DNA from 4 places in the Streptomyces sp. NPDC089919 genome. Region 1 is predicted to be linked to each of the others. Evidence: riboswitches for the same ligand, from Rfam matches in the RefSeq annotation. Region 1 holds a riboswitch; each other region holds the start of a gene.

The links. Region 1 has a riboswitch for cyclic di-AMP ahead of AB0O40_RS31265 (M23 family metallopeptidase). Riboswitches for the same ligand answer to the same signal wherever they lie in the genome.
Region 2: it holds a riboswitch for cyclic di-AMP, as region 1 does, so the genes downstream of both, AB0O40_RS28525 (transglycosylase family protein) here and AB0O40_RS31265 (M23 family metallopeptidase) in region 1, are expected to answer to the same signal.
Region 3: it holds a riboswitch for cyclic di-AMP, as region 1 does, so the genes downstream of both, AB0O40_RS18875 (M23 family metallopeptidase) here and AB0O40_RS31265 (M23 family metallopeptidase) in region 1, are expected to answer to the same signal.
Region 4: it holds a riboswitch for cyclic di-AMP, as region 1 does, so the genes downstream of both, AB0O40_RS24050 (transglycosylase SLT domain-containing protein) here and AB0O40_RS31265 (M23 family metallopeptidase) in region 1, are expected to answer to the same signal.

The regions. Positions count from the first base shown of each region.
Region 1 covers NZ_JBFBGK010000108.1:17,088-24,770, forward strand. The annotation lists gene AB0O40_RS31240 (DUF488 family protein) at 1-141, opposite strand, end outside; gene AB0O40_RS31245 (WHG domain-containing protein) at 138-731, opposite strand; gene AB0O40_RS31250 (FBP domain-containing protein) at 805-1,293, shown strand; tRNA gene AB0O40_RS31255 (tRNA-Met) at 1,339-1,412, shown strand; gene AB0O40_RS31260 (PP2C family protein-serine/threonine phosphatase) at 1,600-2,781, shown strand; cyclic di-AMP (ydaO/yuaA leader) riboswitch at 3,031-3,162, shown strand; gene AB0O40_RS31265 (M23 family metallopeptidase) at 3,172-4,161, shown strand; partial or broken gene AB0O40_RS31270 (PrsW family intramembrane metalloprotease) at 4,247-5,050, opposite strand; gene trmB (tRNA (guanosine(46)-N7)-methyltransferase TrmB) at 5,154-5,930, opposite strand; gene lhgO (L-2-hydroxyglutarate oxidase) at 6,036-7,232, opposite strand; gene AB0O40_RS31285 (sporulation protein) at 7,278-7,683, opposite strand, start outside.
Region 2 covers NZ_JBFBGK010000089.1:9,342-17,024, reverse strand. The annotation lists gene eno (phosphopyruvate hydratase) at 1-1,030, opposite strand, end outside; gene AB0O40_RS28525 (transglycosylase family protein) at 1,373-2,065, opposite strand; cyclic di-AMP (ydaO/yuaA leader) riboswitch at 2,071-2,243, opposite strand; gene AB0O40_RS28520 (transglycosylase family protein) at 2,519-3,607, opposite strand; gene AB0O40_RS28515 (cytochrome P450) at 3,724-4,974, opposite strand; gene AB0O40_RS28510 (LysR family transcriptional regulator) at 5,182-6,078, shown strand; gene AB0O40_RS28505 (hypothetical protein) at 6,144-6,329, opposite strand; gene AB0O40_RS28500 (hypothetical protein) at 6,361-6,750, opposite strand; gene AB0O40_RS28495 (hypothetical protein) at 6,803-7,108, opposite strand; gene AB0O40_RS28490 (helix-turn-helix transcriptional regulator) at 7,219-7,683, opposite strand, start outside.
Region 3 covers NZ_JBFBGK010000043.1:4,977-12,659, forward strand. The annotation lists gene AB0O40_RS18850 (nucleotide pyrophosphatase/phosphodiesterase family protein) at 1-143, opposite strand, end outside; gene AB0O40_RS18855 (DUF5998 family protein) at 143-748, opposite strand; gene AB0O40_RS18860 (GNAT family N-acetyltransferase) at 835-3,837, opposite strand; gene AB0O40_RS18865 (HPr family phosphocarrier protein) at 4,023-4,304, shown strand; gene AB0O40_RS18870 (GntR family transcriptional regulator) at 4,639-5,307, opposite strand; gene AB0O40_RS18875 (M23 family metallopeptidase) at 5,553-6,350, opposite strand; cyclic di-AMP (ydaO/yuaA leader) riboswitch at 6,363-6,522, opposite strand; gene AB0O40_RS18880 (pitrilysin family protein) at 6,741-7,683, opposite strand, start outside.
Region 4 covers NZ_JBFBGK010000065.1:9,800-17,482, forward strand. The annotation lists gene AB0O40_RS24030 (M4 family metallopeptidase) at 1-141, shown strand, start outside; gene AB0O40_RS24035 (squalene/phytoene synthase family protein) at 246-1,136, shown strand; gene AB0O40_RS24040 (APC family permease) at 1,204-2,601, opposite strand; gene AB0O40_RS24045 (FAD-binding oxidoreductase) at 2,967-4,553, shown strand; gene AB0O40_RS24050 (transglycosylase SLT domain-containing protein) at 4,564-5,373, opposite strand; cyclic di-AMP (ydaO/yuaA leader) riboswitch at 5,378-5,537, opposite strand; gene AB0O40_RS24055 (NAD(P)H-dependent oxidoreductase) at 5,985-6,656, shown strand; gene AB0O40_RS24060 (hypothetical protein) at 6,681-7,016, opposite strand; gene AB0O40_RS24065 (XdhC family protein) at 7,307-7,683, shown strand, end outside.

The DNA of each region.
Region 1 (7,683 bases):
CGGGGTGAGGGCCTTGGGCCACTCGTCGACCCGGGCGTCGGCCTTGCTGATGCCGCGCGGCCAGAGGCGGTCGACCAGGACCCGCGTGCCGTCCTCGGGGGCCGGCGGGTCGTAGACGCGGGCGACTCGGATGGTGGTCATGGGGACAGGGTGGTGGAGGCCTGCGCCGGGGGCCAGTGGGTGAGGAGCTGGTGCAGGGCGTCGATCATCCGGCTCCAGGAGGCGTCCAGCGGCCGCTCGGCGTGGAAGGCGGCGGCGGCCTCCAGGGCGGCGAAGCCGTGCAGGGTGCTGCGGAGCAGCCGGACGGCGTCGGTCCGGTCCGGCTCGGCCAGGTCGTACGAGCGCAGCAGCGCGTAGGTGTACTCGACCATCCGCAGGTGTCCGGGCGAGGCGGCCAGCGTCTCGGCCGGCAGCGGCAGCTGGGTGGCGGCGTACCGGCCGGGGCTGCCCACCGCGAAGTCCCGGTAGGCCCGGGCGAAGCCGGCCAGCGCGGCGCGTCCGGAGCGGCCGGCCAGGGCCTCGCCGAGGCCGTCGGCGAACTCGGCGGCGCACCGCACCGCCAGCCGGGACCGCAGGTCCTGGACGTTCTTGACGTGCGAGTAGAGGCTCGCGTCCTTCACCCCGAAGCCGCGGGCGAGCGCGGAGACGGTGACGGCGTCCAGGCCGCCGGAGTCCGCCAGCTCGGCGGCGGCGCTCACCAGGCGGTCGATGGTCAGGCCTACGCGGGGCATGGGCGGCGGGATCCTTTGCCTTAGTCGTTTAATCGTTTGCCTAGTGGGTCTAGGTAACCGTAGCGTTCCCGGTATGAGACCACTGACCGAGTCCGACATCCGAGGATCCTTCATTAACTGCTCCAAGGGCGAGGCGCAGCGCCTGCCGCTGCCCCGGGACCTGGCCGAGCGCCCCTGGGCCGACCTGGACTTCCTCGGCTGGCGGGACCTGTCCGCCCCCGACCGCAGCTACGTCGTCACCGAGCACGAGGGCCGGCTGGCGGGCGTGGCGCTGCGGTTCCCCGCGACCAAGCGCGGCTTCCTGCAGCGCAGCATGTGCTCGCTGTGCCTGACCACCCGGCCGGGCGGGGGCGTGTCCCTGATGACGGCCCGCAAGTCCGGCAAGGAGGGCCGCGAGGGGAACTCCGTGGGCATCTACATGTGCACCGACCTCGACTGCTCCCTGTATGTGCGCGGCCGCAAGCAGCCGGAGCCGGGCGGCCGCTTCGAGGAGTCGCTGACCGTCGAGGAGCAGGTGGAGCGGATGCGCGGAAACCTCGCCGGTTTCCTCGCGCAGCTTTAATGGCGCCGAGCACCCCCTCGGATGGCGTAGGCTTGGGTTTACCGACGCGGGGTGGAGCAGCTCGGTAGCTCGCTGGGCTCATAACCCAGAGGTCGCAGGTTCAAATCCTGTCCCCGCTACTCCGTACGAAGGCCCGGATCCTCAAGGATCCGGGCCTTCGTCGTGTCCGGGTGCGGGTGGCTCCCGCGGGTGCCGCCACCCGTCCGGGCGCCCCCGGCTCGCCGGTCCGGGCCGCCGCCCCCAGGCTGACGGGGCGGGGTGTGCGGTCCCGCACCCATGCGAGCGGACCGGGCAGGGAGTGACGCGGTGGGGCAGCGCAGGCACACCGCCGGCCGGGCGGGCGGGCGTCCGACCCGGGTCTTCCTGCGGATCCTGCCCGCCCTGCTGATCGGGCTGGGCCTGCTCTTCGACCTGCTGACCCCGCCCGACTTCACCGGGTCGCCGTTCTTCTCGGCGGCCCCGCTGATCGCCGCCCCGCTCTTCTCCTTCGGCGCCACCCTGCTGACCGGGGCGCTGGCCTCGTTCTCGGTGCTCGCCCTGCACCTGCACAACGGCACCGGCGCCAAGGTCGAGGCGGTCACCGAGCTGGTCACGGTCTTCACCGTCTCGGCGCTGGCGCTCCTGATCAACCGGGTGGTCCGGCGCAGCAGCGACCGGCTGGCCTCGGTCCGCGGAATCGCCGAGGTGGCGCAGCGGGCCGTGCTGCCCACCCCCGCCGCCCGGATCGGCGGCCTGGAGGTCGCCGCCCGGTACGAGGCCGCCGAGGCCGACGCCTTCATCGGCGGCGACCTGTACGCCGTCCAGGACACGCCGTACGGGGTCCGGCTGGCGGTGGGCGACGTACGGGGCAAGGGCCTGGGCGCGGTCGAGGCGGTCGCCGTGGTGCTGGGGGCCTTCCGGGAGGCGGCCGAGCAGGAACCCACCCTGGAGGGGGTGGCCGGCCGGCTGGACCGGGCGCTGGCCCGGGAGGGCGTCCGGCGGGACTCGCTGGACGCGGTCGAGGGGTTCACCACCTGCGTGCTGGCCGAGTTCCGGCACCGCGAAGGGCTGGTGCGGGTGGTCAACCGGGGCCACCCCGGGCCGCTGCTGCTGCACGCGGACGGCGGGCTGCAGGAGCTGGCCCCGGCCGAGCCCGCGCTGCCGCTGGGCATGGGGGAGTTGGGGAGCTGGCCGGACCGCGCGGACCAGTGGTGCTTCCCGCCGGGGGCCACCCTGCTGCTGCACACCGACGGGCTCACCGAGGCCCGGGACGCCCGGGGCGGCTTCTACGATCCGCCCGGCCGGCTGCGCGGCCGGGTCTTCGCCGGGCCCGAGGCGCTGCTGACCGCCCTCGTCGCCGACGTACGGCGGCACACGGGCGGCGGGACCACCGACGACATGGCGCTGCTGGCGGTGGGGCGGCCCCCGGCGGGGCAGTCCGCGCGGCGGCGGACGGTACCGGTGGGGCGGCGGCGCCGGGCGGCCGCCGGCGGTGGTGACGGCGGGTGACCGAAAGGCCGCGCTCCGCATCCTTCTTGACGGGACGTCAGCGAAAGAATGCGGCCGTCGGGGCGATCGCCGCCCGGTCGTCTCGTCCCTAGTTGTTGCCTGATGTCGCAAAAGTCCTGGCCAATGTCGGTCACGGAGTGGCGTGTTGGCCGGAAGGATCAAGCGATGCAGCTTGGAATCACTCCCTGTTGTCTATTACCGTTCGATAACGCAGCGCGGATGTCCCAGCCGTCGCAAGAGACGGCACCGCGCGCGTGCGCGCCGAATCCCGTGAGGGAACCGGGGAACCACCACATTGGGGTGAATCGGGCCGCTCGCCCGTAGGAGACCTTCCTGCTCCGAACCCGTCAGCTAACCCGGTAGGCGAGAAGGAAGGAAAGGAGCGCCCCCGTGGCGTCCAACCAGCCTGCCCCCGAAGCCGCCGAGCAGCTCCAGGGCCCCTCCGGTGCCCCGGCCGCCGCCGGAGCCTGGGGCGAGTGGAACCCCACCGAGGACTCCGTCCGCCCGGTGGCCGGACGCCACCGCGTGGCCAAGCAGCGCGGCGGGCTCGCCCGCAGCTCCACCGTCCTCGGCGTCGGCATCATCGCCGCGGTCGGCGCGGCCGGCATGGCCACCGCCCAGGACAAGCCCCCGGTCGCGATATCCATGCCGTCCCTGCTGCCCGACCTGGACGACGGGGCCGAGGCCCCGGCCGCCGGCCGGGTGGCCGTGGACGCCCCGCTCACCACCGCGGGCGCCACCCCCGAGCAGGCCGCCGCCGGCACCGACGCGGGCGAGGCGCTGCGCCACCGGATCCTCCAGCAGGCCGAGTCCCAGGCCGACGCGGCCGCCGCCGAGGCCAAGGACGCCGCCCGGCGGGAGGCCGAAGAGGCCGCCGCGGCCCGCGCGAAGGCCCAGCAGGAAGCGGCCCGCAAGGCCGCCGAGGCGGCGGCGAAGGCCGCGGCCGCGGCCAAGGCGGAAGCCGCCCGGCTGGCGCAGCTCGCCAAGAGCTACGTGCTGCCGACCTCCGCGTACACGCTCACCTCCCACTACGGCGACTCCGGTTCGATGTGGTCCTCGGGCCACCACACCGGTCTCGACTTCGCCGCCCCCACCGGCACCCCGGTCAAGGCCGTGCACGGCGGCACCGTCGTCTCCGCCGGCTGGTCGGGCCCCTACGGCTACCGGATCGTGCTGCGCCTGGCCGACGGCACCGAGCTCTGGTACTGCCACCTCTCCTCGATGTCCGTCACCTCCGGCACGGTCACCACCGGCGAGACCATCGGCCGGGTCGGCGCCACCGGCAACGTCACGGGCGCCCATCTGCATCTGGAAGTACGGGAAGGCGGATCGACCGTGGATCCGCTGTCCTGGCTCGCGGCACGCGGGCTGAACGCGTAGCGCGCGGCGCGGCCGGGGCGACGGCCCCTCGCGCCCGGGCCCGCCGCAGCACCGCGGCGAGGAGCGCCACCGGGTCCGGGCCGCCGCGCGAGCGCACGGCCAGCCCGCACAGCAGCGCGAAGACCGGCACCATCACCGTGCCGTAGACGAGGTAGAAGCCGTGCTCGCCGAACTCGGACGAGCTGTTCCACAGGGCGTGCACGGCCACCGCCAGCAGCAGCCCGGCGGTCGGCGCGAGGCTCCGGTACCGCCGGCCCGCCGCGCCGGCCGCCCAGCCGAGGCCGAGCCCGGTCCACACCGTGAACAGCGGGTGCGCGAAGGGCGACAGCACCACCCGGACGAAGAAGGTGGCCGCGGTCAGGGAGTCGCTGAGCGGGGCCCCGCTCGCCAGGTCGTCGACGTAGGCGTTGCCGAGGTAGAGGACGTTCTCGGTGAAGGCGAACCCGCACGCGGTGAAGCCCGCCACCACGATCCCGTCGGTGATCCCGGCGAACCGGGGCCCGCTGAAGAGGCAGACCAGCAGCAGCGCGGCGGCCTTGGCCAGCTCCTCGACCACCGGGGCGACCAGGATCGAGCCCAGCCGGTCGGCCTCGTGCGGGTCGGTGCCGGCCGCCGCCATCCAGCGGGAGGCGAAGCTGTTGGCCACTATGGCGATGAGCGCGGCGGCGCAGGCGCCCCAGGTGAACGCGAAGAGGTGGCCCGGCCAGGGCCCCGGCCGAGCCCGCCCCAGCCAGTGGAACACCGCGAGCAGCGGGGGTACCGGCAGCACGGCCAGGCCGAGGCCGACGAAGAAGCCCCGGGTGCCGGTCTGCTCCCGTACGAGGACGAGGATCAGCACTCCGGCGACCGCGAGCAGCCCGACGGAGGCACGAGACAGGACCCGGAACACGGGGGCACAGTAACGGCGGGCCCGGACCGGAGTCCGGGTTTTGCCCCTCGGGTACCCCTGACGAGCGGCCGGCCCGCCGGTGCGGGCCGGGCCGGGCGGGCGGTCAGCCGGCCGTGCGCCGGAAGAGCAGGTCGTGGACGACGTGCCCCTTGTCGAGCCCCTGGCCCTCGAAGCGGGTGAGCGGCCGGAAGTCCGGCCGCGGCGCGTACCCGCCGTCGGCCTGGGTGTTCTCGAAGTCCGGGTGCGCGCTGAGCACTTCGAGCATCTGCTCGGCGTACTCGGCCCAGTCGGTGGCGCAGTGCAGGACGGCGCCGGGCGCCAGCCGGGTGGCCGCCAGGGTCAGGAACTCGGGCTGGATCAGCCGGCGCTTGTGGTGGCGCTTCTTGGGCCAGGGGTCCGGGAAGTACACGCGCATCCCGGCGAGGGAGTGCGGGGCCAGCATCTCGCGGAGCAGGATGATCGCGTCGCCGTTGGCCACCCGGACGTTGGTGAGGCCGTTCCGCTCCGCGAGGGCGAGGAGGTTTCCCTGGCCGGGGGTGTGCACGTCCGCGGCGAGGATGCCGGTGCCGCGGTCCTCGGCGGCCATCTGGGCGGTCGCCTCGCCCATCCCGAAACCGATCTCGAGGACGACGGGCAGCCCGTCGAACATCTTCTCGAGGTCGAGTACGTCGCGCCCGTCGATGTCCAGGCCCCAGGTGCCCCACATCCGCCGGAGGGCGTCCTCCTGGCTGGTGGTCACCCGGCTCCGGCGCGGCTGGAAGCTCCGGATCCGCCGCTCGTGGTGCGAACCGGCCGGATCGGGCGCGGGCCCGTCGGGAAAGCGCGGCTGATGGCGCCAGACCGGAGGGGCCTTGGGCTGGGGGTTCTGCGACTCGGACACCGGGTGATTCTACGGGGCGGGGGTGGGGGGTGCCCTTTTTGTGAGGGGAGAGCGATCTGAGGGGGGCCTGGGGGCCGGGCAGGTGCGCGACAGGGTGGCCGCCCCCTACGGCCGCGCAGCGGCCAGCGCTCGGCGGGCGATCTCCCGGCCGATGGGGAGCGCGGCGGTCGCGGCCGGGGACGGGGCGTTCAGGACGTGGACCGCCCGCGCGGACTCGCGGATCAGGAAGTCGTCGGCGAGGGTGCCGTCCCGCAGGACGGCCTGCGCCCGCACCCCCGACCCGGCCGGCGTGAGGTCGGCCTCCGTCACGGCCGGCAGCAGCCGCCGCACGGCCGTGGTGAAGGCGCGCTTGGACAGGGAGCGGTGGACCTCGCCCGCGCCGTACCGCCAGTGCCGGCGGGCCACCCGCCACGTCCCGGGCCAGGCCAGCTCCGAGGCGAGGTCGGCCGGGCGGACCGTGCCCCAGGCGTACCCCTCCCGGGCCAGCGCCGGGACGGCGTTGGGGCCGACGTGGACTCCGCCGGAGACGCCCCGGGTGAGGTGGACGCCGAGGAAGGGGAAGGCCGGGTCGGGCACCGGATAGACCAGCCCCCGCACCAGCTCCGGCCGGGCCAGGTCGTAGTACTCGCCGCGGAAGGGGACGATCCGCACGCCCGGGTCGTCCCCGGCCAGCCGGGCCACCCGGTCACAGTGCAGCCCGGCGCAGTTGACCAGGGCCCTGGCCCGCACCACCAGGCCGGCGGAGGTGCCGACCGCGACGCCGTCGGCCCGCCGGGAGATGCGGACCGCCGCCGCGCCGTACCGGACCTCGGCCCCGGAGGCCTCGGCCAGCCGCTCGGTCACCGCGGTGTAGTCGACGACGCCGGTGGTGCCCACCTGGATCGCGGCGAGGCCGGCCACCTCCGGTTCGTATTCCGCGATCTGGGCGGGGCCCAGCTCCCGGACCGGGATGGCGTTCTCCCGGCCGCGCTGGACCAGGGCGTGCAGCCGCGGCAGCTCCGCGCGGCGGGTGGCGACGATCAGCTTGCCGGTGACCTCGTGGGGGATGTCGTGCTCCGCGCAGAACTTGACCATCTCGGCGGCGCCGCGGACCGCGAAGCGGGCCTTGAGCGAGCCGGGCCGGTAGTAGATGCCGCTGTGGATCACGCCGCTGTTGCGGCCGGTCTGGTGCCGGGCCGGGCCGGGCTCCTTCTCCAGCACCACGACGCGGGTCCCGGGCGCGAGCCGGGCCAGGGCATGGGCGGTGGACATCCCGACGATCCCGCCGCCGATCACCACCACGTCGCAGTGCACGCGCTCCATGCCACCTCCCACCCCGATACTGCACCCCGGCACTGACAACACGGGTCACACGGGAGCGGTCAGCAGCGGGCGCGCCCGCTCCCGCAGCTCGGCCACCCGCGGCTCGTGGCCGTACGGCTCCAGCCGGTGCAGGAGGTCGCGGACGTACTCGGTGGTGCGCGCGGAGGAGATGCGGCCGGCCACCTCGACGGCCCGGGTGCCCTGGGCGCAGGCCGCGTCCAGGTTCCCCGACTCGAGCTCCGCGACCGCGCTGACCACCAGCCGGAGGCCGTGCGAGCGGACGAACTCCTCGGTGGGCCGGGACAGCGCCTGCTCGGTGAAGCGGCGGACCTGCCGCGGGAGTTTCAGGTCGCGGTAGCACTCCGCCGCGTCCGCCGCGAAGCGGTCGTAGGAGTAGAAGCCGAGCCAGGTCGGGTCGGCGTCCCCCTCCCGGGAGCGCTCCAGCCAGCCC
Region 2 (7,683 bases), on a different contig from region 1:
GCGAACCGATCTGGTTCACCTTCACGAGCAGGGCGTTCGCGGAGCCCTCCTCGATGCCGCGGGCCAGGCGCTCCGGGTTGGTGACGAAGAGGTCGTCGCCGACGATCTGGACCTTGGCGCCCAGGCGGTCGGTGAGGGTCTTCCAGCCGGCCCAGTCGTCCTCGAAGAGCGGGTCCTCGATGGAGACGAGCGGGAACGCGGAGACCAGCTCCTCGTAGTACTCGGTCATCTCGGCGGCCGAGCGGGACTGGCCCTCGAACTCGTACTTGCCGTCCTTGTAGAACTCGGACGCGGCGACGTCGAGCGCGAGCGCGATGTCCTTGCCCGGGACGTAGCCGGCCTGCTTGATGGCCTCGACGATGAGGTCGAGCGCGGCGCGGTTCGACTCGAGGTTCGGCGCGAAGCCGCCCTCGTCGCCCAGGCCGGTGGAGAGGCCCTTGGTGTGCAGGACCTTCTTGAGGGTGTGGTAGACCTCGGCACCCCAGCGCAGGGCCTCGGAGAAGGACTCCGCGCCGATCGGCGCGATCATGAACTCCTGGATGTCGACGTTGGAGTCGGCGTGCGACCCGCCGTTCAGGATGTTCATCATCGGAACGGGCAGCAGGTGCGCGTTCGGGCCGCCGAGGTAGCGGAAGAGCGGGAGGTCGGAGGCCTCGGACGCGGCGTGCGCGACGGCGAGGGAGACGCCGAGGATGGCGTTGGCGCCGAGGGAGCCCTTGTTCTCGGTGGCGTCCAGGTCGATCATCGCCTGGTCGATCAGGCGCTGCTCGGTGGCGTCGTAGCCGACCAGCTCGGGGCCGAGCTGCTCGATGACGGCCAGGACGGCCTTCTCGACGCCCTTGCCCAGGTAGCGGTTGGGGTCACCGTCGCGGAGCTCTACGGCTTCGAACGCTCCGGTGGAGGCACCGGACGGAACTGCAGCACGGCCGGTGCTGCCGTCGTCGAGGCCAACCTCGACCTCGACCGTGGGGTTGCCTCGGGAGTCCAGGATTTCCCGGGCTACGACGACGTCGATGGACGGCACGAGCATCTCCTTCTGGGATGTGACGCTGGGTGTGCGGTGGCGTGGGCCGTGGGACCGACCCAGCCGGACTAGAGCCTAACCGGCTCCGGGGCATCGGCCAGCCGACCGCCCGGGTCCTGGGACGAAAAAGGGTCCGAATACCCGTCTTCCAGGACATAGGGCCCTTGATCATCGGGTCCTCGACCGGCGCCGGACAGACGTCCGCCCGGCGCGTCGGGGGGAGGACGCGCCGGGCGGGCGTGGTTACTCACGGGTCAGTCGCGCCCCGTTGGGGAAAGTTTCACCGCTTCCCCTCGCAGGCGCGCGGCCGCCGCCCCTCCTGCGAGGGGGGTTTCAGCCGGTCTCCGTTCAGGAGAGCTTGAGCATCTGGCCCGGGTAGATCAGGTCGGCATCGGTGACGATGTCCTTGTTGAGCTCGAAGAGCTTCTCCCAGCCACCGGTCACCTTGTTGGCGTCGGCGATGGTGCCGAGGGTGTCGCCGGCCTTGACCTCGTAAGAGCCGTTGCCCTTCTTGATGGTCTGGGCCGGGGCGGCGGGGGCGGCCGGCTTGGGGGCCTCGGAGGTGCGCTCGGAGCGGGTGGTGGGCGCCGACTCCGTGCGGACCGTCTCGGTGCGCTTGGCCTTCTTCTTCTTGACCGGGGTGGAGGAGCTGTCCGAACCGCTGTGCTTCGAGGCGCCGGACAGGCCCACGCCGCAGCTCGGCCAGGCACCCTTGCCCTGCGAGGCCAGGACCTTCTCGGCCACGGCTATCTGCGCGGACTTGCTGGCCTGGTTGGCCTGCGGGGCGTAGTTGGTGCCGCCGTACGCGGCCCAGGTGGACGGCGAGAACTGCAGGCCGCCGTAGTAGCCGTTGCCGGTGTTGATGGACCAGTTGCCACCGGACTCGCACGCCGCGACGCGGTCCCACTCGGAGGTGGTGGCGGCGCTGGCGGTGCCGGCGGCCATCAGCGGGGCGGCGACGACCGCACCGGCGACACCGACGAGGGCGGCGGCGCGGGTGGCCTTGGAGGCGCGACGGTGCTTGCCCTTGGAAAGCAGCATGGAAGGAATCTCCTCACCGACGCCTGCGAGGTGAGCTGTCGGGTTCGGGCGTAGTGAGTTGCCCGGCCGCGCGACGAGCGCGCGGCTTCACCCCTAGCCGTTTCCGTGACCATCTCTCAATGGCCGGTCCCGGCACTTACCTTGGGTCCCCCGCTCCTGCCTTCGGCGCTTGCGCGACGACTGTTCCCCCCGTCCGCCGGCAGGATTCGGCGATGCGGTCGAAGAGGCCCGCGGTGGCGAGCGGTTCAGACGTTAGACAGACGGCTCCCCGATGTTCAAGGTCGGACATCGGGGAGAAACCGCCGGGACTTGCCTTCCGGGAACCGACGTTTGCGCAGGTGAGAGGCGTTGCGGCCGAAGGTCACGGATAGGACACGCCAGTTGGGGCGCTGAGACTCATGTCTCATTTGATCAAAACGGGCATTCAGTATCTTATCGACGCCCGAACTGCCCCTACTTCTCGCTTAGGTCGAGATTCTGGCCGGGCTTGATCAGGTCGGCGTCACCGCCGATGACCTGCTCGTTGGCCTTGTAGAGGGCGCTCCAGCCGCCCTTCACCTTCTTCGCGTCCGCGATCTCCCAGAGGTTGTCGCCGGCCTTGACGGTGTACGTCGGGTCTTCGACGGGCTTCGAGCCGGTCTGGGTCGCCTCCGTACCGGACGGCTCGTCAGCCTCCGGCGCACCATTCGATGCATGACGTCCCGTAACGTCCGATTCGTCCCCTGACTCCTCGTCGGCTGCGTCACCGCGGTGCTTGCCGGTGCCGGGGGTCTCGGCGGTCGCGTCGGGGGTACCGGTGCTCGGGTCGGGGGTCCCGGGGGTGGCGCCAGGGGTCCCCGGGGTGGTCCCGGGGGTGGTCGAGGCGCCCGGGACCTCCGGGGTCTCCACGGTGGCCTCCGGGCTCTCGCGGGTGGCGCCCGGGATGGAGCCCGCGGGCGTCTCGGGCGTACCGGGGGTGCTCGGGGCGGTACGGGTACCCGGGGCCGAGGGGGCGGTGGTGCCGGGAGTGGCGGGGGCGGTGGGGGACTTGGTGCCCGACCCGGAGGTCCCCGGCGCACCCTGGGCGGCCGGCGGCTCGGGGGTGGGGCGCTCGTCGGGCCGTACCGGCGCCGGGGCGACCTCCTTGCCCCCGTCGTTCAGGCCGTCGTCCACCTCGGCCTTGGGGCCGCCCTTGGTGAGCCCGGAGGGGCCGGCGCACAGCGGCCAGGCCGTGGGGCCCTTGGTCGCCAGCACCTTCTCCGCGACCGCGATCTGCTGCGAGCGGCTGGCCAGGTCGGCGCGGGGGGCGTACTCGAGGCCGCCGGCGCTCTTCCACAGTTCTTGGGTGAACTGGAGTCCGCCGTAGAAGCCGTTGCCGAGGTCGGCACTCCACGTGCCGCCGCTCTCGCATTCGGCGACCTTGTCCCACGTGGCGGTGTCCGCGGCACTCGCGTTCGTCGCGGCGAGCAGCGGCAGCGCGAGTGCGGAGCCGGTCACCCCCGCGGCGACGACGAGGGCGGGAGCCTGGCGGGGGCGCCGATGTCGGCCGTTCCCGGAGCGCATGTGATGGACCTTTCGCGTGGCGGCAAAGGAAGTGACGGCGAACCTAGCGGGGTTCGAACGCATGTCACAAGTCGATGCAGCGCAGATCACGTTGGGGTCACGAAGATGATGAATGCTCAGTTTTGCCTTGGCGTGAACTCGACGGGTAGCGTGCGCAGGCCCCGCATGATCAGGCCCCCGCGCCAGCGCAGTTCGTCCGGATCGACGGCAAGTCGCAGGTCAGGGAGCCGGGTCAGCAGCGTGGCCAGCGCCGTCTGGCCCTCCAACCTGGCCAGTGGTGCGCCCAGGCAGTAGTGGATGCCGTGGCCGTATCCGAGGTGCTGGTTGTCGGCCCGGGAGAGGTCCAGGGTGTCGGGCTCCGTGAAGCGCTCGGGGTCGCGGTCGGCGGCGGCGAGCACGACGAGCACCGGGTCGCCGGCCGGGATCTCCTGGCCGCCGATGGCCAGTGCCTCGGTCGCGTACCGCCAGGTCGCCAGCTCGACCGGGCCGTCGTAGCGCAGCAGCTCCTCGATGCCGGTCTCCAGCAGGCCGCTCTCGCCCGCCGCGAGGGAGTCCTGGAGGCGGGCCCGCTGGTCCGGGTTGCGCATCAGGGCGTAGAGGCCGTTGCCGATGAGGTTGATGGTGGTCTCGAAGCCGGCGAAGAGGAGGATGAAGGCCATCGCGGCGGCTTCGTTCTCCGTCAGGTGGTCGCCGTGGTCGCTGGCCCGGATCAGGCCCGAGATCAGGTCGTCGCCCGGCTCGTCGCGCTTGCGGTGGATCAGCTCCGCCAGGTAGCCGCGGATCTTCTTGACCGACCGGGCCACCCCGCCGCGCGGGCCGCCGCCGTGCCGGATCATCATGCCGGCCCAGTCGCGGAAGTCGTCCTGGTCCTCCGGCGGTACGCCGAGCATGTCGCAGATGGCGTAGATGGGGAGCGGGAAGGCGAAGTCGTGGATCAGGTCCGCCTCGCCCTTCGCCGCGAAGCCGTCGATCAGGCGGTCGGTGAGCTCCTGGACCCGGGGGGCGAACTCCGCCACGCGGCGGGGGGTGAACGCCTTCGACACCAGGCGGCGCAGCCGGGTGTGGTCCGGGGGGTCGATGTTGAGCAGGTGGGTCATCAGGCCCGCGCTGCGCTCGCCGGGGATGCCGGTCTTGCCGGGCTCGGCGTGGTGCACCGGGTTCTTGCTGAGCCGCTGGTCGGCCAGGGCCTGCCGGGCGTCCCGGTACCGCGTCACCAGCCAGGCCTCGACCCCGCTGGGCAGGGTGGTCCGCCGCACCGGCTCGTGCTCCCGCAGCCAGGCGTACGCCGGGTAGGGATCGGTGGCGAACTCCCAGCTGAAGAGCTCGGGCGGGTTCTCGGCGGCGGGCGTCCCGGACAGGTCGTGCATGGCCCCGACCCTAACCGGCACCGGGCGCGGCGGGCTCCTCCGCCGCTACGGCCGGCTCCTGGTGCGGATCGCGCCGGTAGGGGGTGTCGAGCAGTTCGAGCAGCTGCGGGTGGACGAGGGCTCCCGGGAGGCGGGGGTGGCCGGTGCAAGGATCGGCGTCCGATCATTGACGCAGACGTGTAGAAGCAGTTCAGGAGATGGGTGCCGATGGATCTCAACCTGCTGCGCGTCCTGGACGCCCTGCTCCAGGAGAACAGCGTGACCCGCGCCGCGGAGCGGCTGGGCACCTCGCCCGCGGCGGTGAGCCGCACCCTGGCCCGGCTCCGCCGCACCGTCGGCGACCCGCTGCTGGTACGGGCCGGCCAGGGCATGGTCCCGACCCCGCGCGCTCTCGAACTCCGCGAGGAGGTCGGGGTGTTGCTGCGCGGCTGCGACAACGTCCTGCGGCCCGGCGCCGGATTCGACGCCGCGCACCTCCAGCGCAGCTTCACGGTGCAGGCCAGCGACCTGCTCCTGGTGGCCGCGGCCGGCCCCCTGACCGAGCGGATCCACGCGGAGGCCCCGCAGGTGGACGTCGTCTTCCTGCCCGAGGCACTGGAGGGCGGTCCCGGGCTGCGGCAGGGCTCGGTGGACGTCGAACTGGGCGTGCTGGGACACCTCGACCCGGAGATCCGGACCCGGCAGCTCGCCCGGATGCCGCTGGTCGGCATCGCCCGCAGCGGGCACCCCCTCTTCGACGGGCGGATCGACGCCCGCCGCTTCGCCGCGGCCGACCACATAGGCATCTCCCGGCTCGGCAAACGCCTCGGGCCCATCGACGGCGCCCTCGCCGAACTCGGACTGCGCCGCCGGACCGCGGTCGTGGTACCCAGCCACACGAGCGCCATGGTGCTCGCCCGGGAGACCGACCTCGTCGCGCTCAGCCTGGCCGACTGGCTCCCCGGCACCCTCGCGGCCATGGGCCTGCGGACCTTCCCCATCCCCCTCGACCTGGACCCCCTGGACGTCGGCATGGCCTGGCACCCCCGCAACTCCGCCGACCCGGCCCACCGCTGGTTCCGCGACCACCTCGCCTCCGCCCTCCTGACCCCGGCCGGGCGGTAGGCCGGGGCTGAGGAGCGGGCCCGGCGGCCCGATCGACGACGCCCGCGGCCGTCGCCCGCGCCGCGTCAGCCGCGCGGACGGGCGGCGAGCCACCAGGTGGCGAGGCCGCCCGGGACCGCGATCGCCGCGTAGAGGAGCACGGCCGGCAGCAGCTCCCCCGGCCCCGACCGCACCTGCTCGCTGACCAGCAGCCCGAGGAAGAACACCCCGATCCCCACCGGCATCCCCACACCGGCCATCCGCTTCTTCATTTCGTCCCCCTATATATGCGACTGCGGCCAATCATCCCAGATCGGGGCGAGCCGGGCCGGGGACGATCCCGTCCGGGACCAGCTCGGGCACGGTCAGGTTGCCGGTCCACAGCTCGTCGCGGTTGCAGTACGGGGCCTCGAAGCGGGCGCGGTGGCCACGGGTCAGTTCCCAGGGGGTCTGCTCGTAGCGGGCGATCACACCGCTCCCGCACACGAGGGCCCGGGAGGCCTGCGCCATGATCCACCGTGCCTGCTCGGACCGGTCGGCGCCCTCCTTGTTCATGGTGTGCGCCAGCTCCCACAGCCGCGGCCGGCCGACCCCGGGGGTGAGGGGACCCACCACGGCCACCTCGCCGAGCCCCCGGCCGTCGAGCGAGTGCGTCGCGTACCCGAAGACCGCCCCGCACATCGCGAACACCACGACCCGGCTCCGGCCCGCCAAAGCCCCGCCGTCCGCCACCGGACCCCGCCGCTCAGCAGCAGGAACCGTCGCCACAACAGGCGGACTGGTTGCACTCGGCCGCCGTGCCCCACAGCCGCTCGTCCACCTCGAACCCGGCCGCCCGGATCCGGCCGACGACATCGCCCATCAGGCCGCGGGTACGGACCTTCGAGTGCGGGGCGTGGTGCACGAAGCAGCCGAACTCGGCCGCGCGGGTGGCGCCCACCACCCACACGAAGGCGAGGGCCTGGTCCATGACCCGGTCCGCCGCCCCCTGTTCCAGCCCGTACTCGTCCGCACAGAACGCGGCCAGCCGCGCGAACAGTTCTGGTGCCACCAATTGCCGCCCCTTCCGCAGGGCGACCGGGATTTCCGTCGTGACCGACATGGCGATGCTCCTCCGCTTTCGGCGAATGCCGTACGGAGAGCCATGGTGGGGGCGGCCCGCTATCCGGCCCAGCCGGTTTCCTGTTCGCGCAAGAAGCCGTCACGGACGGATTCCACGAGGGCCCTCATCTCGTCACCGGAAAGCGCCGCGCGCCAGAACGCCTCGAACTTCGTGACGCAGAGGTGGATATCCCGGGGATCCGTCACGACGGTCTCGGCGTGCACCGATTCCAGCGTCACCATCCGGTCGTCCTTGATGACGAAGGAGTGCGACGGGAAGTCCGTCTGCGGTGCGGCGAGGGAGACGACGCGGATGTCGACGTTCGGCAGCCGGGACACCGAGATGAGGCGGTCCAGCTGTCCGACCATGACGAGCGGGGGCACGATGCGCCAGCGGAGCACCGGCTCGGTGATGACGAAACGGAAGGTCTTGTCCTCGGCGTAGAGGACCGACTGCCTCGCCAGCCGCGCGCCTACGGTCCGGTCCTCCTGGTCCGGGCTGAGGCCCTTGCGGCTGAACACGGC
Region 3 (7,683 bases), on a different contig from region 1:
ATGGTCGCGGTCATCCCGGGCACGCCGAGGCCGGCGGCCAGGGTGGGCAGCAGGTCGGCCAGCGAACCCGAGCCGTACTGCGGCACCGGCGCGTCACCGAGGTCGAGGAGCGCCGGCTCGTCCTGCCAGGCGGAGTGGACCATCAGCGGGAGCCGGCCGAGCTGGCGGCCGTGGCCTCCGAGAGGGCCTGGGCGAAGGCCAGCGTCTGCCGGACGGCCTCGGGGCCGTCGCCGGCCTCGCTGACCCGCAGGCTGAGGTCGTCGGCGGTGTTGTTGCCGGTGTAGCCGTGGTCGGCGTCGCAGTTCGCGTCGCCGCAGGCGGCCGGCTCCAGGTCGATCCGGGTGACCGCGCCCCAGCCGATGGTCAGGACGACCTCGCGGGGCAGGGTGCCCGGGGTGTAGGACTCCGGGTTCGCCACGACGCGGCTGACCACGACCGACGAGATCGCGCCGATCTTGACGGACTCGGTGGAGGTGGTGGCGTACGGCGAGGGCGAGCCCGCGTCGGCGGCCTGCTCGTCGGTGTGGCTGACGATGAAGCGGTTGCCGGTCAGGACCAGGACGGTGACGTGGCGGCGGACTTCATTGGAGTCGAAGGTCGTCTCCTGGTGGACCAGGTACGACGAGATCGGCTCGCCGCCCACCGCGGCCTCCACCGCCTCGGCCACGAGGGCCGGGTAGTAGCCGCTGCGCTCGATCGCTGCGCGCAGCCCCTGGGTCGTCGTACCGGATTTCGCCATGGGGTCCATCTTAAGGCCCGGACGAGGCGCTTCGGCCGCTCCGGGGCGGGGGCGGCGCGGGGCCGCCGGGCCCCGGACCGCCGGCCGCCGGCGGGTCAGTAGTTGGGCAGGGTGCGGGGGCCGAGGTCGGTGCGGGCGGGCGGGCGGGAGATCCGCACCTGCGCGCTGAGTACCGAGACCCCCTCGGTCGCGACCACCACCGGCTCGAGGGTGACCCCCGCCACCTCGGGGTGCTCGTCGACGAGCCGGGACAGCCGCAGCAGCAGCTCCTCCAGGGCCCGGGTGTCGACCGGTGCGCTGCCCCGCCAGCCGAAGAGCAGCGGCGCCGCCCGGATGGACCGGATCAGCGCGGCGGCGTCCCGGTCGGTGGCCGGTACCAACCGGTGCGCGGTGTCGCCCAGCAGCTCGGAGGCGACCCCGGCGAGGCCGAAGGAGAGCACGGCGCCGGCCGCCGGGTCGATCACCGAGCGGATGACCGTGTCGACCCCGCGCGGCGCCATCGCCTGGACGACCGGCAGCAGCTCGGCCGGCTTGCCGAGCAGGGCGGTCAGCTCGCCGTACGCCCGCCGCAGCGCGGTCTCGTTGGCCAGGTCGAGGCGGACGCCGCCCAGGTCGGCCCGGTGCCGCAGGTGCGGGGCGGTGGTCTTGAGGGCCACCGGGTAGCCGAGCCGGGCCGCGGCGGCCACCGCCTCGTCGGGGCCGGCGGCGGGCAGGGTGGGGCGCACCCGGATGCCGTACCGGGCGAGCAGGGCGTGCGCCTCGGCCTCGGGGAGGGTGGTGCCGGCGGCCCGGGCGCCACCGGTCGGCTCCGGCTGCTCGGTCGCCAGCAGGGCTTCGAGCTGGGCGGCCGCGCCGGCCGTGTCGATGTCCTCGTACTCCGGCACCTGCCCGGCGTCGGCGGTGGCCCGGCGCCACTGGGCGTACCGGACGGCCTCGGCCATGGCGCGCACCGCCCGCTCGGCGGCGGGGTAGGCGGGGATCGGGCCGGCGGGGGCGGGCCGCAGCACCGCCTCGACGGCGGCGGCGACCTCGGCGGTCACGGGGGTCCTGGCCGCCACGACGGCGTCGATCGCCGCGGCCACCTCGGCCGCCACGGCCGACCCGGGGGCGCCGGTCGGCTCCGCCGCGGGCGTCCCGCCCGTCCCGGCCGGCGGCTTCGTACCCGCGGCCGGAGGCGTCGTCCCGGCGGCTGGGTCCGTCGTACCGGCTGCCGTCTGCGCCGTACCCGCGCCCGGGCCGGAGGCCGCGGCGGCAGCCAGGGCCTCGGCCAGGTCGCCCAGCTCGACCTGGACCACCGCGACCGGCTTGTCCGGGGCCCCGGCCGCCGCGGCGCGCAGGGCCTCGGCCAGCTGCTCGGTGAGGGTGGTCTCGCCCACCGAGGGGATGGCCGTGACGATCACCGCGTCGTGGGCCGGGTCCCGCAGGGCGCGGCCGAGGGCGGACCGGAAGTCCTCGGCGGTGGCCGCGGTGGTCAGGTCGAGCGGTGCGGCCGGGCGCAGCCCTTCCGTCAGGCAGGCGTCGTAGGTGAGCAGCCCGAGGGATTCGGAGTTGCCGAGGATCGCCACCCGGGGCCCGGCCGGCAGCGGCTGGTCGGCCAGCAGCAGGCCCACGTCCACCAGCTCGGTGACGGTGTCGACCCGGATCACCCCGGCCTGCCGCAGCAGGTCGGTGACGGTGGCGTCGGGCAGCCGGGTCTCGGGGACGGTGTGCCCGGCCGGGGTGACCCCGGAGTGCCGGCCGCCCTTGGCCACCACGACCGGCTTGACGGCGGCGGTGCGCCGGGCCAGCCGGGTGAACTTCCGCGGGTTGCCGAGGGTTTCGAGGTAGAGCAGGGCCACGTCGGTGGCCGGGTCCTCGTACCAGTACTGGAGGAAGTCGTTGCCGGAGAGGTCCGCGCGGTTGCCCGCGGAGATGAAGGAGGACAGGCCCGCACCGCGCCGCACCAGACCGGCCAGCAGGGCGATGCCGATCGCCCCGGACTGGGCGAAGAGGCCGATCCGTCCCGGCTCGGGCGAGGCCGGGGCCAGCGAGGCGTTCAGCCGGACGCCGGGGGCGGTGTTGATGAGGCCGAAGGCGTTGGGGCCGATCAGCCGCATGCCGTACGAGCGGGCCTGGCGGACCAGTTCGCGCTGCCGCTCCAGACCCTCGGGGCCGCTCTCGGCGTATCCGGCGGAGAGCACGACCAGGCCCTGGACGCCGTGCTCGCCGCAGTCGGCCACCACCTCCGGCACCCGGTCGGCGGGCACCGCCACCACCGCGAGGTCCACCGGGCCCTCGAGCCCGGCCAGCGAGCGGTGGGCGGGTACGCCGTCCAGCTCCGGCGCCGGAGCGGCCGGGTCCGGCTCGGGCAGGGCCCGGTTGACCGCGTACAGCGCGCCGGTGAAGCCGGAGCAGCGGAGGTTGCGCAGGGCGGCCCGGCCGGCCCCGCCCGGCTCGCGGCTGACCCCGATCACGGCGACCGAGCGGGGCGAGAGCAGCCGCTGCACCGAGCGCGCCTCGGCGCGTTGTTCGCGGGCGCGCTGGACGGCCAGCGACTCCGCGGTGGGCTCCAGGTCGAGGGTGAGGCGGACCGCGCCGTCCTCGAAGCTGCGCTTCTGGGTGTACCCGGCGTCGGTGAACACCTTGATCATCTTGCTGTTGGCGGGCAGCACCTCGGCGGCGAAGCGCCGGATGCCGCGCTCCCGGGCGACCGCGCCGATGTGTTCGAGGAGTGCGGAGGCCACCCCGCGGCCCTGGTGCGCGTCCTGGACGAGGAAGGCGACCTCGGCCTCCTCGGCGGGGGCGGAGGCGGGCCGGCCGTCGGGGCCGATCCGGTCGAAGCGGACGGTGGCGATGAACTCGTCCCCGACGGTGGCGGCCAGCCCGACCCGGTCGACGTAGTCGTGGTGGGTGAAGCGGTGCACGTCCTTGGCGGAGAGCCGGGGGTAGGGCGCGAAGAAGCGGTAGTACTTCGACTCGTCCGAGACCTGCTCGTAGAAGCTGACCAGCCGGCCGGCGTCCTCGGTGGTGATGGGCCTGATCCGGGCCGTGCCGCCGTCGCGCAACACCACGTCCGCTTCCCAGTGGGCCGGGTACGAGGGATCCGACGGTGTCCGCATGGGCCCAAGCGTACGGCGCACCGGCTCGGGGCACGCGCGCGCGGCGAGCGAGGCGTTACGGGGCGAACCAGGGCAAGCTTGGACGGGTCGAACGGCGGACGTTTTAGGGCCGAAGGTCGGTCGGATGCTTCCGGCGGTCGTGAGAGACTGGTCTAGACAACCCGTAGAACCTGAAGGGCATCACCATGGCAGAGCGCCGCGTCAACGTCGGCTGGGCCGAGGGCCTGCACGCTCGTCCCGCCTCGATCTTCGTCCGGGCGACGACCGCTTCCGGTATCCCGGTGACCATCGCGAAGGCCGGCGGCGACCCCGTCAACGCCGCCTCCATGCTCGCGGTGCTGGGCCTGGGCGCCCAGGGCGGCGAGGAGATCGTCCTGGCGTCGGAGGCCGAGGGCGCGGAGGCCGCGCTGGACCGCCTCGCCAAGCTGGTCGCCGAGGGTCTCGAGGAGCTTCCCGAGACCGTCTGATCCGCACGCACACCCCGCGTACGGCCACTTCGCGCGAGCCGCGGCACCCCACGAGGGCGCCGCGGCTCCGTCGTTTCCGGGCCGGCGCTCCGGGGGCGGGGCGACCCCTCGGCGGATTTCCCCGCAGCGGGCATTTCCGGACGGACGAATATCCGACACCCCGCGCCACGGCCCCGTGAATGACCGGCCATTTCCGGACAGCAGAATTCCGAACCGCCGGCCGGAATTATCGGCCGGGGTCGCCGGAGCCTTTTCATGAGGGTCCGGCACCTCTTTGTATACCGGCCCTGTTAATTGTCGTCGCGCCGGGTGTGTACGGCAGGTTGCCGAACCCTCACCGACCGCTCCAGGCGCGTTCGCGCGGCACTCCCCCGCCGGCGGTCCGGCGCAGCCGGTGCGCCGCCACGGCCCGCGTCATGTGGGCGGCGGCCAGCGCCCGGGCCCGGTCCGCGTCGCCCCGGGCCACCGCGTCCACGATCGCGCCGTGCTCCGCCCAGGACTCGACCGGCCGGGCCGGGGTCTCCACCGCGTACATCCAGGCGATCTTGTGCCGCAGCTGGGTCAGCAGCGCGGTCAGGGCCGGGCTGCCGGCAGCCTGGGCCAGCGTGTCGTGGAACCAGCCGCCCAGGGCCCGCAGGTCCTCCCCCTCGCCCCGGCGGGCCCGCTCCTGGCCGAGCCGGACCAACCCGCGCAGCACCTTCAGGTGCGCGTCGGTGCGCCGCTGCGCGGCCCGGGCGGCGCCCAGCGGCTCCAGGAGGGTGCGCATCTCCAGCAGGTCCCCGGCCTCCTGCTCGGTCGGCTCGGCCACGCAGGCGCCGGCATGCCGGCGGGTGACGACGAAGCCCTCGGACTCCAGGGTGCGCAGCGCCTCGCGGACCGGCACCCGGGAGACCCCGTACCGGCGGGCGAGCAGTTCCTCGGTGAGTCTGGCGCCGCGCTCGAACACGCCCGCGACGATGTCGTCGCGGATTGCCGTGCATACCGCGTGCGCGGGAATGCGCATGACCGGACCTCCGCTTGTTGTCCGCGAAACTCGCTCGGGCGACGTACGGGTCGCGTACGTTCTGCGACTCTATTGCAGAAAGCGGCAATTCCCGAGCGGCTGCGGAAATACGGAACTCTTTTTGCCCGCCGCCCACGGGGCGGGGCGGCGCACCGCCGGGCACCCGCCGGCCGGCTCCGGGCCGGCGGACACGCCGAAGGCCCCGGCTCGGGGAGCCGGGGCCTTCGGGAAGCGTGCGGGCCGGGTCAGACGTTGACGCCGTGCGAGCGCAGGTACGTGATCGGGTTGATGTCCGAGCCGTAGTCCGGCCCGGTACGGGCCTCGAAGTGCAGGTGCGGGCCGCTGGAGTTGCCCGTGGAGCCCGACAGCGCGATCTGGTCGCCCGGGGTGACCTGCTGGCCGACCGAGACCTGGATGGCCGAGAGGTGGCCGTACTGAGTGTACGTGCCGTCCAGCATCTTGATGACGATGTTGTTGCCGTAGGCGCCGCCCCAGCCGGCCTCGACGACGACGCCCGTGCCCACCGCGTGGACCGAGGTGCCGGAGGCGGCGTGGAAGTCGATGCCGGTGTGGTGGCCGGAGGACCACATCGAGCCGCCGCTGAGGTAGCCGGTGCTGACGTAGGAGTTGGCGACCGGGGCGACGAAGGTCAGCAGGCGCTTGCGCTCGGCCTCGCGGGCGGCGCGCTCCTTGGCCTCGCGCTCGGCCTTGGCGCGGGCCTCGGCCTTCGCCTTGGCCTCGGCGGCCCGCTGGCGGGCGTCGGCCTCGGCCTTGGCCTTGGCGGCGGCGATCTCGGCGGCGGCCTTCTGCGACGCGGCCTGGGCCTCGATCTGGCCGGCCAGGTCGTCGGCGACGACGACGGCGTTCAGCCCGGTGTCCTCGAGGCCGCGGGGCTCTGCTTCGGTCGCGGCGAAGGCCGGACCGGCGAGGGTGCCGACGACGCCGGTGGTCGCGAGGGCGGCTATGCCGGCCATGTTCGCGCTCTTGCGGCTCAGACGGCTGGGACCGCGGTGCTTGCCGGCGGCACGACTGCCAAACGCCATGAAGGGGCTGATCCTTTCCTTCCTTCTCGCCTACCGGGTTAGCTGACGGGTTCGGAGCAGGAAGGTCTCCTACGGGCTGCCTCTGGCGAGGCGGTCCGATTCACCCCAGGGACTGATGTGGGTCCCCGGCTCCCCAGGCTCGCGCCTGACGGGGACTCGGCGATCGCTGTCCGGTGCCGCGGGTGCGGCTGTTACAGCTGACGGACAGCGAGGTTGACGCTAGGCGGATGGTCGGACAATCACCAAACAGACACGGGTTTTTGTGGCGTACGCCACGGGGCATTCGGGCAACCACCCTCCCGAACCGGACATATGACGCAACAAGGGCCCCGGTGGTCATACCACCGGGGCCCCGCGGCCCACGGCCCCTCCGGGGCCCTGGTCACCGGGTCAGTTGGCGACCACGGTCACCGCGCCGATGCCCAGCGCCCGCACCGGCTCCGCGATCTGCCCGGCGTCGCCCACCAGGACCGTCACCAGCCGGTCCCCGGGGAAGGCGTTGACCACGGCCGAAGTCGCCTCCACCGTGCCGGTGTCGGCCAGCCGGGCGTACAACTGCGCCTGGAAGTCGTCCGGCAGCTCCTGCTCGACCTGGTCGGCGAGGGTGCTCGCGACGGCCGCCGCGGTCTCGAACTTGAGCGGGGCCACGCCCACCAAGTTCTGCACGGCCACGTCGCGTTCGGCGTCGGTCAGGCCGCCCTCGGCCAGCGTCCGGAGCACCTTCCACAGGTCCTCGAGCGCCGGGCCGGTGTTGGGGGTGTCCACCGAGCCGCTGATGGCCAGCATCGAGGCGCCGGTGCCGTCGGCCGTGGAGCGCAGCACCTGGCCGAAGGCGCGCACGCCGTAGGTGTAGCCCTTCTCCTCGCGCAGGACGCGGTCCAGCCGGGAGGTGAGGGTGCCGCCGAGGCAGTAGGTGCCGAGCACCTGGGCGGGCCAGACGCGGTCGTGCCGGTCCCCGCCGATCCGGCCGATCAGCAGCTGCGTCTGGACCGCACCGGGGCGGTCCACGATCACCACGCGGCCGGTGTCGTCGGCGGTGACCGGGCTGACCGGGAAGGCCTCGCCGGTGCCACCGGTCCAGGAGCCCAGCGTCTCCGCCAGGACCGCGGCCAGGTCGGTGCCGGTCAGGTCGCCGACCACCACCGCGGTGGCGGTGGCGGGGCGCACGTGGGCGTCGTAGAAGGCGCGCACGGCCGCCGCGTCGATCCGCGCGACGGTCTCTTCGGTGCCCTGGCGCGGCCGGGACATCCGCAGCGCGGCGGGGAACAGCTCCTTGGAGAGCTCCTTGGCCGCCCGGCGCTGCGGGTTGGCCAGCTCGTGCGGGATCTCGTCG
Region 4 (7,683 bases), on a different contig from region 1:
ACGTGGGTGGACGTGGCCGTCTCCGGCAGTGAGGTCGCGGACGAGGACATCAGCTACTACGGCTCGGCCGGCTACTACCGCTACGTCGTGGACGGTTACAGCGGCTCCGGCTCGTACACGCTGGGTCTGACCGCGCCGTAAGGTAAGGGGGAAGCGCCCCCGGCCGGTCCGTCCGGCCGGGGGCGCTTTTCGCCGTCCGCCCCCCGCGGGACGGGCGTCCCCACCGACCGAGGAGAACCGTCCCCGTGCCCACCTGGCGCGCCACCCTGACCGCCGCGCGGCTCGTCGAGCCCGCCGTCCGCGCGGACTACACCGCCTGTGCCCGTCGGGTGGTGCGGCGCGAGCAGGCACCGTACCTGGCCCTGCGGCTGCTGGCGGCGCCGTCGCTGGTGCCGTTCCTGACCGCCGGGCTGGCCTTCATGAACCTGGTCGACGACGTGGCCGAGAGCGGCGAGCGGGACGGGCTGGTGCGGCTGACCGACCGCACCGTGACCGCCCTGGAGTCGGGCCGCGAGGAGCACCCGGTGCTGCGGGCGTACGCGCACGCGGTGGCCGAGCGGCGGCTGCCCGTCGCCTGGGTGACCCGGTTCCTGGCCGGTGCGGCCACCGCCGAGGCGGAGTTCGCCGGCTTCGGCACCGAGGCGGACTTCCAGGCCTACCTGGACGCGTACGCCTGGCCGGGGGTGGTGGCCTTCACCGGGCTCCAGTACGAGGGCGGCCCCGACGCCGAGGCGGCCGCGGGCTGGCGGCGGTTCGTGGACGCGGCGCAGCGGGTGGACTTCCTGGCCGACCTGGCCGGGGACCTGAAGGAGGGACGGCTGTGCCTGCCGCGCGAGCGGCTGGTGGCGCACGGGGTGAGCCACCAGCAGCTGGCCGGGGCGGCCGACACGCCCGGGGTCCGGGCCCTGCTGGCCGAGGAGTGCGGCCGGGCCCGGACCGCCCTGGCCGGCGCGGCGGACGTGGTGGACCTGGCGGTGCCGGGGCTGCGACCGGTGGGCCGGACGATGATCGAGCTGATGGACCACCAGCTGACCACGGTGGCCCGCGCCGGGGCGGGTGCCCTGCGCCGGGACGTCGGCTACGGGATCGTCGCCCCGCTCCGCATCCTCGCCCGGGCCCGGCGCGGCCGGGCCTGAAACGCCCGAGGGCCGCGGCGGCGGGTGCCGCTGCGGCCCTCGGGCGTCGCGCCTCTTCGGGAGGGGGTCAGAGGTGCGCGTCCTCGGGGATGGTCACCAGCCAGCGGGTGTCCTGGCGGGGCCGCAGGTAGAAGGCCCAGTAGAGGGTGGCCACGGCCACGATGCCGCCGGTCCACAGCAGGTACTCGACGTCCTGCATGTACATCACGTACCCCATCACGCCGATCAGGAGCACCGGCACCGCGGGCCACAGCGGCATCCGCCAGGCGGCCGCGACACGGTGCTCACCCTTGCGGCTGAACAGCGCCGCCACGGCGACCAGCAGGTACATGCCGGTGACGGCGACGCCGATGACCCCGGTCAGCGTGTCCAGGTTGACGAAGCACAGGGCCGCGCCGGGCAGGCCGACCAGCAGGGTGGCCACCCACGGGGAGCCGAACCGGCCGAGCCGGGACAGGCCGCGGTTGACCGGCTCGGGCCAGGCCTTGTCGCGGGCCGAGGCGAAGAGCACCCGGGAGTTCTGGATGACCATCACGATGCCGGCGTTGATGATCGCCAGCGCCACGCAGAGGCTGACGAAGGTGCCGACGGCCGAGTTGGACCAGGCGGTGATCATGCCGCTGATGTCGCCGCTGGTGAGGGCCGCGAGGTCGGGGGCGCCGACGGTGATGGCGATGACCGGGACCAGGATGACGGCGGTGGAGATCGCCAGGGTGGCCAGCACGGTGCGGGCGACGTTCTTGCGGGGGTTCTCCAGCTCCTCGGAGAGGTAGACCGCGGTGGAGAAGCCCTGGGTGATGAAGAGGGCGATGGCGAGGCCGGAGACCACCATCATGGCGGTGACCGTGGTGGGGGTGCCGCCGTCCGAGAGGGTGGTGCCGTGGGTGAGGGCGGTGACGCCCCGCTCGGAGTGGGCGAAGCCCAGGACGGCGACCACCGCGGCCGCGATCACCTCGAGCACCAGGAAGATGCCGGTGATCCAGGCGTTGGCGCGCAGGTCCAGCAGGCCCGCGAGGGTGGCCAGCAGCATCACGCCGGCGCCGGCCAGCGGCGCGGGGATGTGGACCAGCGGGGCGAGGTAGTCGGCGGTGCCCATCGCGATCACCGGGGGCACGATCATCACCACCAGCAGCGACAGGACGAACACCAGCCAGCCGGCGAGCCGGCCCGCGAGGGTGGAGACCATGGCGTACTCGCCGCCCGCGCTGGGGATCAGGGTGCCCAGCTCCGAGTAGCAGAACGCCACGCCGATACAGAGCAGCGAGCCGATCGCGATGGTGAGCGCGGCGTACGTGCCGACGTCGTGGAAGAGGTCGGGTACGACCACGAAGAGGGTGGAGGCGGGGGTCACGCAGGAGAGCGTGAGCAGCGTGCCGCCCACGACACCGATGGAGCGCTTGAGCTTCTGCGGCACGGGGCCGGTCTGCGGGGCCAGCGCGTGCGGTGCGCTGAGGGTGTCGGTCATCAGGCGGTTCCGATCGGCGTGTGCAAGCGAATCTGGGAGTGGAGCCGGTATCGCCTCCGGGGCGGCTGGGTGATGGTCTGCTGGTCCGTGGCTCCAGGGCTGAATGGAAGCCTCCACGGAACCGCAGGTCAATGGCCCACCTGCTGCGGAATCCGTCGTTCCGACAGGGTGCAGTGGAGCAGTTGTGCGTTAAGAACGCGATAAGACAACGAAAATGACGAGTGCGGGAACCGCAGCGGAACGGTCAGGAATTTTCTCCCGCTTTACCGCCGGTACGCCCCGTCGCCTCGGCCGTCCGGCTGGCCCGGGGCCGGGCCGCGGCGGGGGCCCGGGCCCGGCACCGGCGCGGCGGGTGTAGTGGGGGCATGACCCTGCACCGCCGGACGTTCCTCGGCCTCCCGCTGGCCGCGGCCTTCGCCCCGGCGCCGCCGGGCGGCCGGGACCCCTTCCGCCGGGGCCCGCTGCACCGGGGGCCCGACTTCGGGGCGCTGGCGCGGGGGCTGGACGGCCGGCTGGTGCTGCCGGGGGACCCCGCCTACCCGGAGGCCCGGCAGCTCTACCAGCCGCGGTACGACCGGACCGCCCCGGCCGCGGTGGCCTACCCGGCCCATGAGGGGGACGTGGCGGCCTGTCTCGGGTTCGTCCGGGCCGCCGGCCTGCCGGTGGTCGCCCGGGGCGGCGGCCACAGCTACCCGGGGTGGTCCACCGGGACCGGGCTGGTGATCGACGTCGGCGCGCTGGCCGCGGTGGCGCCCGGCCCGGGCACCGCCCGGATCGGGGCCGGCGCCCGGCTGGCGGACGTGCACGCGGTGCTCGGCGCGCAGGGGGCGGTCCTGCCCACCGGGCTGTGCCCGTCGGTGGGCATCGCGGGACTCACCCTCGGCGGCGGGCTGGGGCTGAGCAGCCGCGCGTACGGCACCACCAGCGACAACCTGACGGGCGTACGGCTGGTGACGGCGGACGGGCGGGTGCGCGAGGCGGGCGCGGAGCGGGAGCCAGAGCTGTTCTGGGCCCTGCGCGGCGGGGGCGGCGGGAACTTCGGGGTGGTCACCGAGTTCCGCTTCCGCACGCACCCCGCCGTCGACTGCGCCTTCGCCGAGCTGCACTGGGAGGCCCGGGGGACCCCCGGGCTGGTCGCCGGCTGGCAGCGGTGGCTGGCGGGGCTGCCGGAGCCGTTCTGGAGCCAGCTGGAGTTCACGGTCGGCACGGGCGCGCGGGCGCGGGACCGCCGGGACCCACAAGGAGGGGGAGAGGGGGCGGCCGGGGTGCCCGCACCGGCCGTGCGGGTCTTCTGCGCGGGTGGCCGCGGCGGCCTGGAGCAGGAGCTGGACCGGCTGACCGCCCTGGTGGGCGGCGGACCGCGGGACGTGTACGTGGTCACCGGCGGCCAGGAGCGGCTGACGCGGCTCATGGCGGGCTGCGCGGAGCTCACCCCGGACCGCTGCCACCTGCCCGGGGTGCTGCCGGGCCGCGATCCGGCCGGGGAGCTGGGCCGGGACTCCTACGCCGGGCGGTCGGACTTCTGGGACGCGCCGGGGCTGCCGCCGGTGGCGGTGGACGCCCTGCTCGACGCGCTCGCCCGGTACCCGGCGGCGGTGCCGCCGGGCGGGCGGGGCGTGGTGCAGCTCGACGGGGTGTGCGGCGGGGCACTGAACCGGGTACCGGCCGGGGACACCGCCTTCGTGCACCGCGACCGGGCACTGCTCACCCAGTACCTCGCGTACTGGCCGGAGCCGGCCTCCCCCGAGGAGGCCGGCCGGCACGAGGAGTGGCTGGCGGGGCTGTGGTCGGCGCTGCGGCCGTGGGCGAGCGGGGCGGCGTACCAGAACTACGCGGACCCGCGCCTGCCGGACTGGCGGCGGGCGTACTACGGGGCCAACCTGCCCCGTCTGGAGGCGGCCCGGCGGGCGTACGACCCGGACCGCCTCTTCCGCTTCCCGCAGGGCCTGTGAGGCGGGCGGGTCAGTAGGCGCCGAAGACGTTGTCGATGGAGCCGTAGCGGGCGGCGGCGTAGTTGCACGCGGCCGTGATGTTGGCGACCGGGTCGTACAGGTCCAGGGCCGTGCCCGGGACGTGGTACGCCGTGAAGGTGGGCTGGATGACCTGGAGCAGGCCCTTGGAGGGGGTGCCGGCCACGGCGTTGGAGTCCCAGTTGTTGATGGCCAGCGGGTTGCCCGAGGACTCGCGCATGACGTTCCGGTAGATGCCGTCGTACGTACCGGGGATGCGGTGCTGCGCCATGATGTCCAGCGACTCGCGGATCCAGCCGTCGAGGTTGTCCGCGTACGTCTTCTTGGCCACGGCCGGGGTCACGGCAGCCGGCTTGGCGGCGGTGAGGGTGGCCGGGCGGGCCGAGCGGTCGGCCCGGGCGGCGGCCGCGTCCCGAGCGGCGGCGGTGCCGGCCAGCGGGGTCGCCATGAGGTCGATGCTGAGCTTCAGGCCCGGGCGGATGGTTGACGGGTCGTCACCGATCAGCGCGCGGTTGTCCTGGTACAGCTTCTCCCAGCCGCCCTTCATGGAGTGCTTTTCGGCGATCTTGGCGAGGGAATCCCCGGCGATCACCGAATAGGTCACGGTGGCCTTCTGAGCGGCCGTCACCACGGCGGTATTTGCCGTCGCGACCGAATGCACGGCCCCGGCGTTCGGCGCCGCGACCGCGCCGGTGGCGCCGAGCACCGGGAGGGCCAGGGCGGCCCCGCCGGTACCGACGGCCGCGACGGAGCGGCCGAGACGGGTGTTCTTGGGGCGGCGGTGCTTGCCTTTTCCGGGCATGGCGCATTCCTCTCCGTCGCCTGCGAGGTGAGCTGTCGGGTTCGGACGGGAGCTGTCCGGCCGCACCGTCAGGTGCGACTTCACCCCGAGCCGAGCCGGTGTTCCGGTTCGGCGGCTTACCTGGTTCCCCCGCTCCTGCCGTGCTGGATGGACTCGTGATGTGAGGGGCCCGGGCAGCGGCAGGATTCGGCGTTCCACCCGGAATGAGCGTGACCGTAGGCGAGAGTCAGGAGACGGAACAAGTCACGAATAGGCGAAAAGAAAGTTGCCGACGGAATTCTTCATGCAAATCAGCAAGATCCTTCGACCCGTGAACCCTCAACTCCGGCTCAACCGCACGGGAGCCGGTACCGCCGGGCCGCCGCCGCCCGGAAATCCGCGTGACACACATCACCGCCCCGGAGCCTCCCCGCCATAACCCCGAAAACGCCCGCTAACTGACCGATTCCGACGGCACGCGAAAGACCGGCACAGCCCCTGCGAAATCGGACTATTCACTCCCACCCCGTGCGCCCTCGCCGCTTTCCGGGATGTCCTGGTCTAGCCTGGGCGCGCCCGAAATGCGGTGGTGGTGATTCCCGCCGCGTTCCCCCCGTCCTGGAGGCCGCCCCATGACCGCCGACCCCGATCCCGCCGACGTCCGGCAGCCGGTCCGTGTGCTGGTCTTCGGCGCCTCCCTGCGCGCCGACTCCCTCAACACGCGGCTGGCCGCGCTCGTCGGCCGGCTCGCGACCGGGGCCGGCGCCGACGTCGACCTGGCCCTGATGTCCGAGTTCGCCATGCCGGTCTACGACGGCGACGCCGAGACCGACACCGGACTGCCGCCCGGCGCGCTGGCCCTGCGCGAGCGGATCGCCTCCTGCGACGCCTTCGTCATCGCCTCGCCGGAGTACAACGCCTCGATGCCCGGCGTGCTCAAGAACGCCGTCGACTGGGTCTCCCGGGTCCGGCCGCAGCCCTTCAAGGACAAGCACGCGCTGCTGGTGTCCGCCTCGCCCTCGATGGTCGGCGGCAACCGGGGCCTGTGGGCGCTGCGGGTCCCCCTGGAACACCTCGGCACCCGCGTGTACCCGGACATGTTCAGCCTCGCCAAGGCCCACGAGGGGTTCACCCCGGACGGCGACCTCACGGACGCCGGCCTCCAGGGCCGGCTGGCGGACACCGTCGCCGCGTTCCTGCGCCTGGTCGAAGCCGACACCCGCTACGTGTGCCTGCAGCGCCGCTGGTACGAGTTCCTGGGCGACCGCACGGACGCGCTGGTCACCGAGCGCGCCGAGGGCTGAGCCCGCCCCGGCGCCGGAGCGGGCTCAGCGGCCCCGCCCGGTGAGGGCCAGGGCCGTCACGATGGACACCACCGCCAGCGCGGTCATCACCACGCGCAGCACGGCCGCCCCGAGCACCACGGGGACGACCGCGGCCGGCTCCTCGGCCGCCGCGAGCACCGGGGGCACGGCCGCGGCCGGCTCCCGGGCCGCCGGGCCGCCGGCCGGCCCGCCCGCCGCGGCGGCACCGGCCTCTCCGCCCTCCCCGGCCGGGCCGTCCGCCCCGGGGGCCACCCGCCGCAGCCGTGCGCACCGGGCGCAGTCCTCGCCCTGGTGCCGCGACGGCGAGTCGAGCCAGTACGCGCCGTCCAGGGCAGCCACGGGGGCGCGCCGCGGCGCCGGGACAGCCGGCTTCGGAACCGGACCGGAGGAAGTCGTCACGTCCGATCAACCCGCCCTCGATTCCACGGGAAACGGCACCCCCGGGCACCGGTATGCATTCGTTGTCTTCCCGCCCAAGAACAGCCAGCGCGGCCGTCGGGTGATCGTCCAAGCCGCCCGGTTGGCGGACCCGCCGAACCTCGCGGCAACAGGGAGCCGACGGCCCTCTTCCGGCTTACGTTGGGGTCTGACCTGGGAGGACCGGGCAGAGGCGAGAAGGGCGGCGTGTGATGCGTGAGCTGGTGGAGACGGCGCGGCGGTGGACGGCCGAAGGCCGCGAGGCGTTCCTGGCGCGGCCGGTCACCGAGCAGGGCTTCGGCCCCCGCGACCCGTCCGGGGCGCTGCTCGTCGACGCGCGCGGCGAGCGTGCCGGGAGCCTGTACCGAGGCGTGTTCGACGAGCAGTTGACCGCCGAGGTGGCAGCCGTGCCGGCGGGCGTCACGGCCCGGGTGTGCCAGGTCTCGGTGCACGGGGCCGAAGCCACCGGAGCGGGGCTGACCTGCGGCGGGGAGTCCGAGATCCTGCTCCAGCCGCTGGACTCGGTCCCCGCGGAGTGGTGGGACGAGCTGGCGCTGGGCTCCAGTGCGGCCCTGGTGACCCGGCTGAG